DNA from 2 places in the Staphylococcus sp. FSL K6-0223 genome. Region 2 is predicted to be linked to the other one. Evidence: riboswitches for the same ligand, from Rfam matches in the RefSeq annotation. Region 2 holds a riboswitch; the other holds the start of a gene.
The links. Region 2 has a riboswitch for lysine ahead of MHI13_RS12995 (aspartate kinase). Riboswitches for the same ligand answer to the same signal wherever they lie in the genome.

Region 1 (6,277 bases), 290 kb from region 2:
TTTTCTCCTCTGATTGTGGAAATGGAATTACATTTGACATTGATTATGCACTCCAATCTTTATAAATCTTGAAGAATTAAAGCACTCCATGTTTCAAAATCATCATACGACTCAATACTACCCTTTTCTACCCATTTAATTCTAAGGGTATCTGTCTCTTTCGCTTCAACATCAGTAGTACTTACAGTTATTTTAAAAACAATGCCCATGTGAACTTTTCCTACTTCATTATTATCATCGTTAATAAATCCAAGATATTCCATGTTTTGAGAATCTTCTTTTGCAAGGCCAACTTCTTCTTCTAATTCTCTTTGAGCATTAACTCTTAGTACTTCATTGATAGAGTCGGCTCCCATAACGTCGTTCATATGACCACCTACTCCTATAGAAGATTGACCATGCAACCTTTCTTCTCCTCCGCCAGATAAGCGCTCATATACAAGGATTTCACCTTTTTCATTTTCTAATAAACAATATGAAATAAGCTGTTTAAATGTGGAATCCTCTTCCATATCTCCACGTCTTTTTACTTCGTATTCATTTAGTGCATTAAAGATATCTTTACCTTTAATATTATTTTTATGTAAAAATCCATTAAAAGCATTTTTCTCATCATTAAAAAGTACTTTTCGTGGAACAACGATAATTTGTTCATCAAATTTAGACATATTAATCTCCTTTAGGTATATACTTTTATATCAGTCATTTTAGCAAAAATCTACTTACTTTGCGATTTACTTTATTATGAAGTTTTAATCACAAAAATCTTAATGGCAATTGATAATGATACACAACTATGAATTGCCATAAAAAAAGAGATGACACCTGAGTCATCTCTTAATCTAATATTATTTTAAAGCTTCTTTAGCTTTAGTAACTAATTCACCGAAAGCTTTGTCATCTGAAATAGCAATTTCTGATAACATTTTACGGTTAATATCAATTTCAGCTTTTTTCAAACCGTTCATTAAACGAGAATAGCTGATGTCGTGTTGACGTGCAGCAGCGTTAATACGTGTAATCCATAATTTACGGAAGTCACGTTTACGTTGACGACGGTCACGGAAAGCATATTGACCTGATTTCATTACTTGTTGTTTAGCTACTTTGTATAATGTATGTTTTGAACCGAAGTAACCTTTAGCTAATTTAATCGTTTTTTTACGACGTGCTCTTGTTACTGTTCCACCTTTAACTCGTGGCATAATAATTCCTCCTTAGATATTATCTATCTTGTAATTTCGTATTAAATATTATTTTTTGTAAGCTAATAATTGTTTTACGCGTTTCATATCACTTTTTGAAACTAATTTAGCTTTACGTAATTGACGCTTTTGTTTAGTGTTTTTGTTTGCGAATAAGTGAGATGTGAAAGCTCTTGAACGTTTTAATTGACCAGAACCAGTTCTTTTAACACGTTTAGCAGCTCCACGGTGAGTTTTCATTTTAGGCATGATTCATTTCCTCCTATTATTTAACGATTATTTTTCATTGATAGGCGCTAACATGATAAACATTTGACGCCCTTCCATTTTAGGCTTTTGTTCAACTGTTGCTATATCTTTACATTCATCTGCAAATTGTTCTAATACACGTTGACCAATTTCTTTATGCGTAATCGCACGACCTCTGAAACGAATAGAAACTTTACATTTGTCGCCTTTAGATAAGAATTTACGTCCATTTTTCAACTTAGTTTGAAAATCATGTTCCTCAATTGTTGGACTTAAACGTAATTCTTTAACATTAATGACTTTTTGTTTCTTCTTCATTTCTTTTTCTTTTTTCTGTTGTTCGAATTTATATTTACCGTAATCCATAATTCTCGCAACAGGTGGTTTCGCATTTGGTGCGACAACAACTAAATCTAAATCAACTCGTTCAGCCATTTCTAAAGCTTCACGTTTCGATTTCACACCAATTTGATCACCATCTTGGCCGATTAAACGTAGTTCTTTTGCACGAATTCTCTCATTAACTTGAGTTTGATCTTTTGCTATGGTTGACACCTCCTAGAGTTTTACGAAATTGTCCCAAACAAAAAAGAAGAGCGAGTAACAATACCCGCTCTTCTTCCACACATTTATTGTGTAACATGATTAACCTGCCAACTGCTATTGCGTCGCTACAGGTGAGAAGCGGGTGCTTCTACTTGGTTCGTTTCGTATTCAACGTTACTAATCATATCAATAATAAACATGTAAGTCAATTGTTTTTTTGTTATTTATTGTGATGTCTAATTTCATCCATCGAAACATCTTGTCTTAAATCAACTTTTTTAAGTGGAATCATTTTCGTTTTATAGCGTAGCTTATGGTAAATGAAGAATGCTAAGAAAACAGGTATTCCCATATAAGTAATAACAAAACGATTAAGATCAAAATGTCCTGTTTTTATAAAGTCTACATCTTGTCCGATGATAACAATTATACATAATATACCTGCAAATATAGGGCCAAATGGGAACAGCTTAGCCTTATATTTAAGTTTACTTTTATCATAATCTTGTTTATCAAATGCTCGTCTGAATCTATAGTGACTTATTGCTATACCTACCCAAGCGATAAACCCTGTCATACCACTAGCTGCAACAATATATTCATATGCATCTCCACTTATATGCTGTAAAGCAAAGATGATTACAACAAGTACACCAGTAGCAATTAATGATAAATAAGGTACGCCACTTTTGTTAGTCTTACCAAAAGAAGAAAATGCTAATTTGTCTTTACTCATTGAATATAACATACGAGTTGATGCATACATTCCTGAGTTACCAGCAGATAAAACAGACGTTAATATAACGGCGTTCATAAATGATGCTGCAAAAGCAAGACCAGCATTTTTGAACACAAGTGTAAATGGAGAAGTAGAAATGCTATCTCCACCGCCCATTAGAGACTTACTATCATAAGGAATTAACATACCTATAATGAATATTGCTAGAATGTAAAATAATAAGATACGCCAAAACACTTGCTTAATCGCTTTAGGGACGGCTCTTTCTGGATTTTCAGACTCACCAGCTGTGATACCTATTAATTCTGTTCCTTGAAATGAGAAACCTGCAACAAGGAATACTCCTAAAATTGATAATAGGCTACCACCTAAATTTCCACCTAGAATAGGACCATCACCTTTGGTAAATGTATCAAAACCGACGTATTTACCACCCATAATTCCAACAATTGTTAATAAACCAATGACAATAAATATAACTACAGTTATTACTTTTATTAAAGCGAACCAATATTCACTTTCACCATAAATTCTCACTGATAAAGAATTTAGGGCAAATATAATTACTAAAAAGATACAACTCCAAACCCACGCTGGTATACCTTGCATAGGTGACCAATACTGTATAACCTGTGCAGCAATGGTAACATCAGCAGCAACAGTTATTACCCAGTTAAACCAATAGTTCCAACCTAATGCAAATCCCAGTGATGGATCAACAAAGCGTGTAGCATATGTACTAAATGAACCAGAAACTGGTAAATAAGTAGCCATTTCCCCAAGAGATGTCATCAGGAAGAATACCATTGCACCAATAATTGCATAAGCAATTAAAGCACCTAACGCACCAGCATCATGAATAGCACCACCAGATGTCATGAATAGACCTGTACCAATACAACCGCCTATAGCGATCATTGAAATATGACGGTCTTTTAATCCTCTTTGGACACCGTCATTTTGATTTTCTTTTTTACTCATAGAAGCTCCCTTTCCTTGTCTTAGAGGCTAACATGTAACTATTTTTCTCTTTGTGTAATAAATATATATTTTAAATATGAAAGTTTGATTAAAAAATTTATAAGCAACAAACTTTGTAACAATAACAGCACTAAATCATTTATTAAACTAAATACTACACAATACGAAAATAAAAAGTGGTTACATACCTTTAAGATATGCAACCACTTAGGTTTTATCTATATAAGGTAGCACATCACATTCTGTGACAGTACAGCTTCTTGTCGAAAACTGTCCCAACAATTATAAATTATGGTTTTACAATTGTTTCGGCATCGTTACCTTTCACTAATTCAACACATGTCCCATACGACTTCTGACTAGTTACTAATTAAAGATGCAACCTCTAACTCTAATTTTATTTCATTCATCTGTAATATACATGATACGACCTATCTTTTCAAGGTTATCTATGTTTTTTTAAACGAATTTCATCAACCAAATTCCAAATAAATTCATCTTTTTCAAGTGTTTCTTGATCTTGGGAACCATATTGTCTTACATTGACTTCATTATTTTCTACTTCTTTATCTCCTACAACAATTTGGTATGGTATTTTTTGCATTTGCGCTTCACGAATTTTATAACCCATTTTTTCATTACGATCATCAATCTCAACACGAACGCCTTGCGATTTAAGTTCATCTTGTAATTGGCGGGCGTAATCATAATGTAAATCTACATTAACTGGAATGATTTCGACTTGTTTTGGTGCTAACCATGTTGGGAAAGCTCCTTTAGTTTCTTCAGTAAGGAATGCGACGAAACGTTCCATTGTAGAAACAACACCTCGGTGAATAACTACTGGTCTATGTTGTTCACCATCACTACCAATATAAGTGAGTTCAAAACGTTCAGGTAGTAAGAAATCAAGCTGCGCAGTAGATAAAGTTTCTTCTTTACCCATTGCAGTTTTAACTTGAACATCAAGTTTAGGACCATAAAATGCCGCTTCACCAATAGCTTCTACATATGGTAGACCCATTTCATCAACTGCTTCTTTGAGCATTGATTCAGCTTTATTCCACATTTCATCATCATCCATATATTTTTCTTTATCTTCTGGGTCTCTGTAACTTAATCTGAAAGTGTAATCCTTAAAACCGAAGTCTTCATAAACTTCTTGAATCATATTGACTACTCTTTTGAACTCTTCTTTAATTTGATCTGGTCTCACAAATATATGAGAATCGTTAAGAGTCATTCCACGAACACGTTGTAAACCTGAAACTGCACCACTTGCTTCATATCTATGCATAGTACCTAATTCCGCAATACGGATTGGTAGTTCTCGGTAAGAGTGTGGTTTATTATTATAAATCATCATATGGTGTGGACAGTTCATTGGTCTTAATACCATTTCTTCAGTTTCATCTAATTTCATAGGTGGAAACATGTCATCTTGGTAATGATCCCAGTGACCAGAAGTTTTATATAAATCAACATTTGCTAATACTGGAGTATATACATGGTCATATCCCATGCTCACTTCTTTATCTACAATATAGCGTTCAATTTCACGTCTGATTGTAGCGCCATTTGGTAACCATAAAGGTAATCCAGCACCAACAAGTTGGCTATTAGTAAATAATTCTAAATCTTTACCGATTTTGCGGTGATCTCTTTCACGACGTTCTTCAAGCATTTGTAAATGCGCTTTTAAATCCTTTTTATCAAAAAACGCAGTTCCGTATATACGTTGTAACATTTTATTGTTACTATCACCACGCCAATAAGCACCTGCAGTTGATAGTAATTTAAACTCTTTTATCTTAGAAGTCGAAGGTACATGTACACCACGACATAAATCAGTGAATTCACCTTGTGAGTATAAAGTAACGCTCTCATCTTCTGGAATTGCATCAATAAGTTCTAATTTATATGGATCATCTTTGAAGAATTCTTTCGCTTCATCCCTACTTACAACTTTTCGTTCTATTTTATAATTCTCATTAACGATTTGCTTCATCGTTTTTTCTATTTTATCAAAATCATCTGATGATACTTTTTCATCCATATCAAAGTCATAGTAAAATCCGCCTTCAACCACCGGACCTACACCAAATTTCACATCACCATATAAACGCTTCAAAGCTTGTGCCATTAAATGCGCAGTAGAATGACGTAAAACCTCTAAAGCCTCTTCACTACCTGGTGTAACAATCTCAATTGATCCATCTTCCTCAAGTGGTCTAGTTAAATCTACCATTTGACCATTAAATTTACCTGCTACAGCTTTCTTTCTTAAACCTGGGCTAATAGATTGAGCGATGTCTTCAGTAGTAGTACCTTTATCAAATTCTTTTGAATTACCATCTGGAAATTGAATATTAATTTGATCCATATTAAACCCTCCTAAATATTAAAAAGATCTGATCGTTGACTTATTGAATGATTAAGACAAATATCCACAAAACAAAAAACTCGCCCCCTATAACAAGGGACGAGTTTGTCGTGGTACCACCCTAGTTGCTCAGCTTTATAAAAATAATAACTAAGCTACTCTACATGAGATAAC
Region 2 (6,277 bases):
ACCTGCACCAACATGTACATTCTTACCAGTTGTTGCACGACCACCAAGCGTTGCGTTCATATCAACCATTGTGCCTTCACCAACTACTGCACCAATATTTATTGTAGCGCCCATCATAACTACAGCACCATCTTCAATAATCGCTTGTTCACGAATGAATGCACCCGGTTCAATACGTGCGTTTGTATTTGTTAAGTCTTTAAGCGGAATCGCTGAATTACGTCGATCCATTTCAATTTCTAAATCTTCAATTTTTGTTCTATTTTCTTCATAGAAGGGTTTCCAGTCATCCGCTTCACAAAAGATAACTTTAGAATGTTCTGATCCAAATACTTTAAAACTTTCTGGGAAAGTTACGCCTTCAAAATTACCATTCGCATAAACTTTTAAAGGTGTAGATTTTTTTGCATCACTGATATATTGAATAATCTCTTGAGCTGATAAATGTTGTACCATAATTTAAACCTCTCCTTTGTTTACTTTTATAAATTATCAAAAGTATAATATCCATTTTCTTTATGAATTAACTTTTCAGCGGCACCAATGGCACCATTTGCAAAAATGTCTTTAGATTGTGCCTTATGAGAAATAGTGATTGTCTCATCTGTGCCAGCGAATAAAATATCATGTTCACCAACGATTGTTCCTCCACGCACAGCATGAATACCAATTTCATCTTTCGTACGTTTCTCAGTATTCTCATGACGATCATATACTGGCGTTACTTGGTCTCTAAGTTCTTTGATCACATCATACAATTTAACTAATGTACCACTAGGAGCATCTACTTTCTTATTGTGATGAGCCTCAGTTAATTCAATGTCAAAGTCTTGTAGTAGGGGTACGGCAGTTTCTAAAATCTTAGTAAGGGCGTGTATACCATAACTCATATTTGCACTAAAGAATACAGGCATATGTTGACCTAATGATTGTAGCTTTTGAATGAGCGTATCTTTCTCACCAGTTGTAGCAATAACTAACGGTAAATTGAATGACTCATCTAGTAATGGTATTAATAATTCAGGGTTTGAAAAGTCAATCACTACATCAGCAACGTCTTGAGCTTCAACTATACTATTGTAATGCTTGTATGGTGTTGAATCTTTAGGAGTTCTATCTATGACTCCTACAATCTCATGATTTTTTTCTTCAGCTAGTCTAGCAACTCGTTGATTCATCGCTCCATAGCCTATAAGTAAAATCTTCATTAATGTTCACCTGCTTTAAACTGATCATAAGCTTGCTCTAATACATTACGCTCTGCGTCATCTAATGGGATAAGTGGTAATCTTAATTCATAATTACCAAAACCTAAATGTGCCGTTAGTGCCTTAATAGGAATAGGGTTAACATCCACAGATAATGAGTCTAATAATTGCCCAATAGGTTCAAATTGACTTGAAATATTTTCTCCACTTTGTTTAGCATCGTATAAATCTTGAAATTCTTGAGGGATAACATTTGCAATAACTGAGATAACACCTTTACCTCCACGTTGATAGAATTCAACAACATTGTCATCATTGCCACTATATAATGCAAATTCATCTTCATTAATGCGTTTTTTAACTTCTTCCATATAATCAAAGTCATTCGTTGCATCTTTAAGTGCAACAATGTAAGGGTTGTGACTTAATGTTTCAACAGTTTCTGCTTCAATCGTCATATTCGTCCGTGATGGTACGTTATAAAGTACAACCGGTAATTTTACTTCATTTGCGATAGTCTCAAAGTGTTTAATTAATCCTCGTTGGTTTGTTTTATTATAATAGGGCGTAATAAGCATCACTGCATCAGCACCAATTTCTTTAGCTCTTTTAGAGGCTTCAATTGATTTCTGAGTATTATTCGTACCAGTTCCAGCAATGATAGGTACACGTTTATCAACTAATTTAATTACAGTTTCAAGTACTTGTTCTTTTTCTTGATCTGTTAAAGTAGGGCTTTCAGCTGTTGTTCCATTAACTATAATCGCTTGTGTGTTATTTTCTAATAAAAATTTTACATGTCTTTCTAATGCGTCAAAATCAATTTCATTATTAGTAAATGGTGTAGCTAGAGCTACGCCAACGCCTTCAAACATGTGTGTCATATTATCGTTCTCCTTTCATAGTTAAAACTTGCTCTAATACTTGAACTGCGTTTAATGCCGCACCTTTAAGTAAGTTGTCTGATGTACACCATACATGGAAAGTGTTATCTAATGAATCATCTCTACGAATACGGCCTACAAAGACTTCGTCTTTACCTGTAGAGTGAATTGCTAATGGGTATTCATTGTTTTCAGGGTTATCTACAAGTACAACTCTGCTATCTTGGTCGAAAAGGTTTTGGATATCTTTAACGTTAGCTTCTCTATCTAAAGTAACGTCAATTTCAATGCTGTGACTGTCTTGCACTGGTACACGTACACAAGTAGCTGTAACTTTCAGGTCTTTATCGTTTAAAATTTTTCTTGTTTCATCAATCATTTTTTGCTCTTCTTTGGTGTAGCCATTTTCAAGAAAAACATCAATATGTGGTAACACATTATTATAGATAGGGTGAGGGTACGCTTCAGGAACTTTTCCATTAGGCCCCTCAGATAAATCTCTTTTACCCTTGATACCTGAGCCTGAAACCGCTTGATATGTTGTATAAGCAACACGTTTTAAGCCATATGCATCTTGTAAAATTTTAAGTGGCACTACGGATTGAATTGTTGAACAGTTAGGATTAGCAATAATGCCACGAGTTAGTTTAGGTTCATTCACTTCGGGAACAATTAAATCTACATCTTCGGTCATTCTCCATTGACTAGAGTTATCAATGACGATAGCACCTGCTTGTTCAAATAGTGGGGCGAAATGTTCACTTGTACCTCCACCAGCACTCATTAACACGTAGTCGAAGTGTTCACTTGCTGCTTCATCTGTTAACTCTTGAACAGTATATGTTTGTCCTTGGAATTCTACTTCCTTACCCGCTGAACGTGCTGATGAAAAGAGTACTAATTCATCGAAAGGAATATTCTTACGATCCAATGTTTCTAACATTTTTGTTCCTACTAATCCTGTTGCTCCGGCTACTGCTAATCTTGTCATAATAAAGTCACTCCATTTGTAATATTGTTAATTTTAAGAAAATTCTTTATAAATATATCATATCAATTTTAGATATCGAATGCGTTATATAATTCTTCTACCGCTCTTTGACCATTTTCTGCATCAATAACATATGAAATACTAATTTCTGAAGTCGTTGTTTGATAGAATGGAATTTCAGAATTGATTAAAGTGATAAATGCTTTAGATGCTACTCCAGACATATCTCTCATACCTGATCCAATTAACGAAATTTTGACGTATTCTTCATTGATTTTATAATCTAAGGCTTCAAAGTGAGTGGATAGATTTTCCAATATAGATGAAATTTGATTAACGTCACTATCTTTAATCGAAAATGATAGCTGTAATCCTTCGAGATTAACGATTTGCGAAATCATATCGACATTGACAGAACCTTCCTCTAATTTAGTAAATAACTGAGTTAATAATCGATTGTCAGGTAGGGGATAACTAATTGTGACGTGCATCATATGCGTATCTAAAGCTACTCCTGTAACAGCTTTTTTCTCTAATAAATCTGATCTAGACATAATCCACGTTCCTTTCACATTTGATAAAGTTCTCCCTAAATAAAGGGGGATTTCATAGTTTTTAGCAAGTTCAACACTTCTAGTTTCAAGTACTCCAGCACCAAGCGCACTCATTTCCATCATTTCTTCATATGACACGTATTCTAAACGCTTAGCATGACTTAATATTCTTGGATCTGTTGCATAAACTCCATCAACGTCAGTATAAATCTCGCAAGGGATTTGGTTACTTGCTGCTAGAGCCACTGCAGTAGTATCAGAACCTCCACGACCTAAAGTAGTAAGCTCAAACTCATCATTTATACCTTGGAAACCAGCTACTACCAGTACATCGTTATTTTCAAATGCTTGATTAAATGTATCTGGATTAATCTCTGCAATTTTACTTTTCAAATGATGACCAATCGTTTTAATACCTGCTTGGTATCCAGTCATTGCTTTGGCTTTTACACCAATATCATTAAGTACCATTGAAAGATAGGAGACTGTCTGTTGTTCACCCGTAGTAAGTAGTAGGGCAAGTTCTTGATCTTTAGGTGTAGATGTCAACGTTGACACATTTTCCATTAATTGATCAGTTGTTTTACCCATTGCACTAACTACAACGATTAATTCTTCTCCCTGTTCAACTCGTGTTTTAAGCATTTCAGCAATATTTTTTATCTTTGTAAAATCACTGACGGAAGACCCGCCAAATTTCAAAACACTTCTGTTCAATTTCAGTCCTCCTAAAATTAGGGGAGGCTCACACGATATAAAAAAAGAACAAGTTCGGAATGCGCGAACTTGCTCTACATTTATGTACAAGTGATGCACTCCATTATTTAGTAATAATGACAAACTTTCAGCTCTTAACCAAAAAGTCCAACGACTCATAACTGCTATTATGAATTGTTTCGGCATCGCACCCTTTCAAAATTAGTTGTTAGCAGACAAAATACTAAAATTTACTCATGATTGATGCTCCTCATCAAAATCTTATTCAATTGATATGAGTTTATTATACATAGAGTGTATATCTCTGTAAACCAATATGTTAGATTTTTAAAAATATACTGAAAATTTAAGAGTAAGATAACACAATTTGTGATTTATTATAAATAAAACTTTATTATTGATTGCTTAAATATCAATTTCCAAAAGAAAAACTCTAGAGAATCATGAAGATGCTCTAGAGTAAAAGAAAATTTATTAACTATTTTGTAAAACACCAATTTCTTGAAGATATTCTTCATAAGGAACTTCTTTAGATAAACCACCTGGTTGATTTAAATCAATAACACGGTTTGCAATTGTATTGATGAACTCGAAGTCATATGAAGTGAAGATGATAGAACCTTTAAATGATTTCAATCCATCATTAACTGCAGTGATACTTTCTAGGTCTAAATGGTTTGTAGGTTCGTCTAGTAATAAAACGTTAGCACTTGATAACATCATTTTACTTAACATACAACGAACTTTTTCGCCACCGGATAGAACACTTGCCTTCTTCTTAACTTCTTCTCCGCTAAATAGCATACGACCTAAGAAACCACGTAAAAATGTTTCAGTTTGTTCATCTTCAGGCGCATATTGTCTTAACCAATCAACTAAGTTCATGTCGACACCATCAAAGAACTCTGAATTATCTTTAGGGAAGTAGCTAAGGGAAGTAGTCACACCCCATTTAAATGTTCCTTCATCTGGTTCCATTTCACCAGCTAAAATTTTAAGCAATGTTGTTTTGGCAATCTCACTATCACCAATTAAAATAGCTTTATCGTTAGGATTCATTGTGAATGAAACATTATCTAATACTTTTTCGCCGTCAATTGTTTTAGATAGATTTTCAACAGTTAATAAATCATTTCCAATTTCACGTTCAGGAGTAAATTTAACATATGGATATCTTCTTGAAGATGGTTGAATATCATCTAATTCAATTTTTTCTAATTGTTTCTTACGACTTGTAGCTTGTTTTGATTTAGAAGCATTCGCAGAGAATCGTGCAATGAAATCTTGTAATTCCTTAATTTTTTCTTCTTTTTTCTTATTTTGTTCTTGAGCCATTTTTTGGGCTAACTGACTTGATTGATACCAAAAATCATAGTTACCTACATATAGTTTAATCTTACCGTAATCTAAGTCAGCAATGTGCGTACATACGTTATTTAAGAAGTGACGGTCGTGGGATACAACAATAACTGTATTTTCAAAGTTAATTAAGAAATCTTCTAACCAGCTAATTGCAGGGATATCTAAACCGTTAGTAGGCTCGTCTAGTAGAAGTACATCGGGATCGCCAAATAAACTTTGCGCTAATAATACTTTTACTTTTTGATTGTTTTCTAGTTCAGACATTTTTCTGTCATGTAAATCTGCTTGAATACCTAAACCAGAAAGTAGGTTAGCAGCATCGGCTTCTGCGTTCCAGCCATTCATTTCTGCAAATTCACCTTCAAGTTCTGCAGCACGAATACCATCTTCGTCACTAAAATCTGGCTTCATATAAATCTCATCTTTTTCTTTCATAACTTCATATAAACGCTCATGTCCTTTAATTACGACATCTAATACGCGTTCATCTTCGTATGCGAAGTGATCTTGCTTTAATACTGCTAGACGTTCATCTTTTCCTAATGAAACATGACCTGTTTG

Region 1: another riboswitch for lysine. It lies ahead of MHI13_RS11630 (amino acid permease); the one in region 2 lies ahead of MHI13_RS12995 (aspartate kinase).

What each region holds. Positions count from the first base shown of each region.
Region 1 covers NZ_JBBOYX010000002.1:126,721-132,997, reverse strand. Annotated here, with positions in the region: gene MHI13_RS11655 (hypothetical protein) at 1-40, opposite strand, end outside; gene MHI13_RS11650 (NUDIX domain-containing protein) at 60-668, opposite strand; gene rplT (50S ribosomal protein L20) at 849-1,205, opposite strand; gene rpmI (50S ribosomal protein L35) at 1,254-1,454, opposite strand; gene infC (translation initiation factor IF-3) at 1,482-2,009, opposite strand; ribosomal protein L20 leader region at 2,037-2,160, opposite strand; gene MHI13_RS11630 (amino acid permease) at 2,221-3,720, opposite strand; lysine riboswitch at 3,941-4,116, opposite strand; gene thrS (threonine--tRNA ligase) at 4,166-6,103, opposite strand.
Region 2 covers NZ_JBBOYX010000002.1:417,952-424,228, forward strand. Annotated here, with positions in the region: gene dapD (2,3,4,5-tetrahydropyridine-2,6-dicarboxylate N-acetyltransferase) at 1-456, opposite strand, end outside; gene dapB (4-hydroxy-tetrahydrodipicolinate reductase) at 483-1,208, opposite strand; gene dapA (4-hydroxy-tetrahydrodipicolinate synthase) at 1,208-2,092, opposite strand; gene MHI13_RS12990 (aspartate-semialdehyde dehydrogenase) at 2,094-3,083, opposite strand; gene MHI13_RS12995 (aspartate kinase) at 3,152-4,354, opposite strand; lysine riboswitch at 4,440-4,616, opposite strand; gene MHI13_RS13000 (ABC-F family ATP-binding cassette domain-containing protein) at 4,829-6,277, opposite strand, start outside.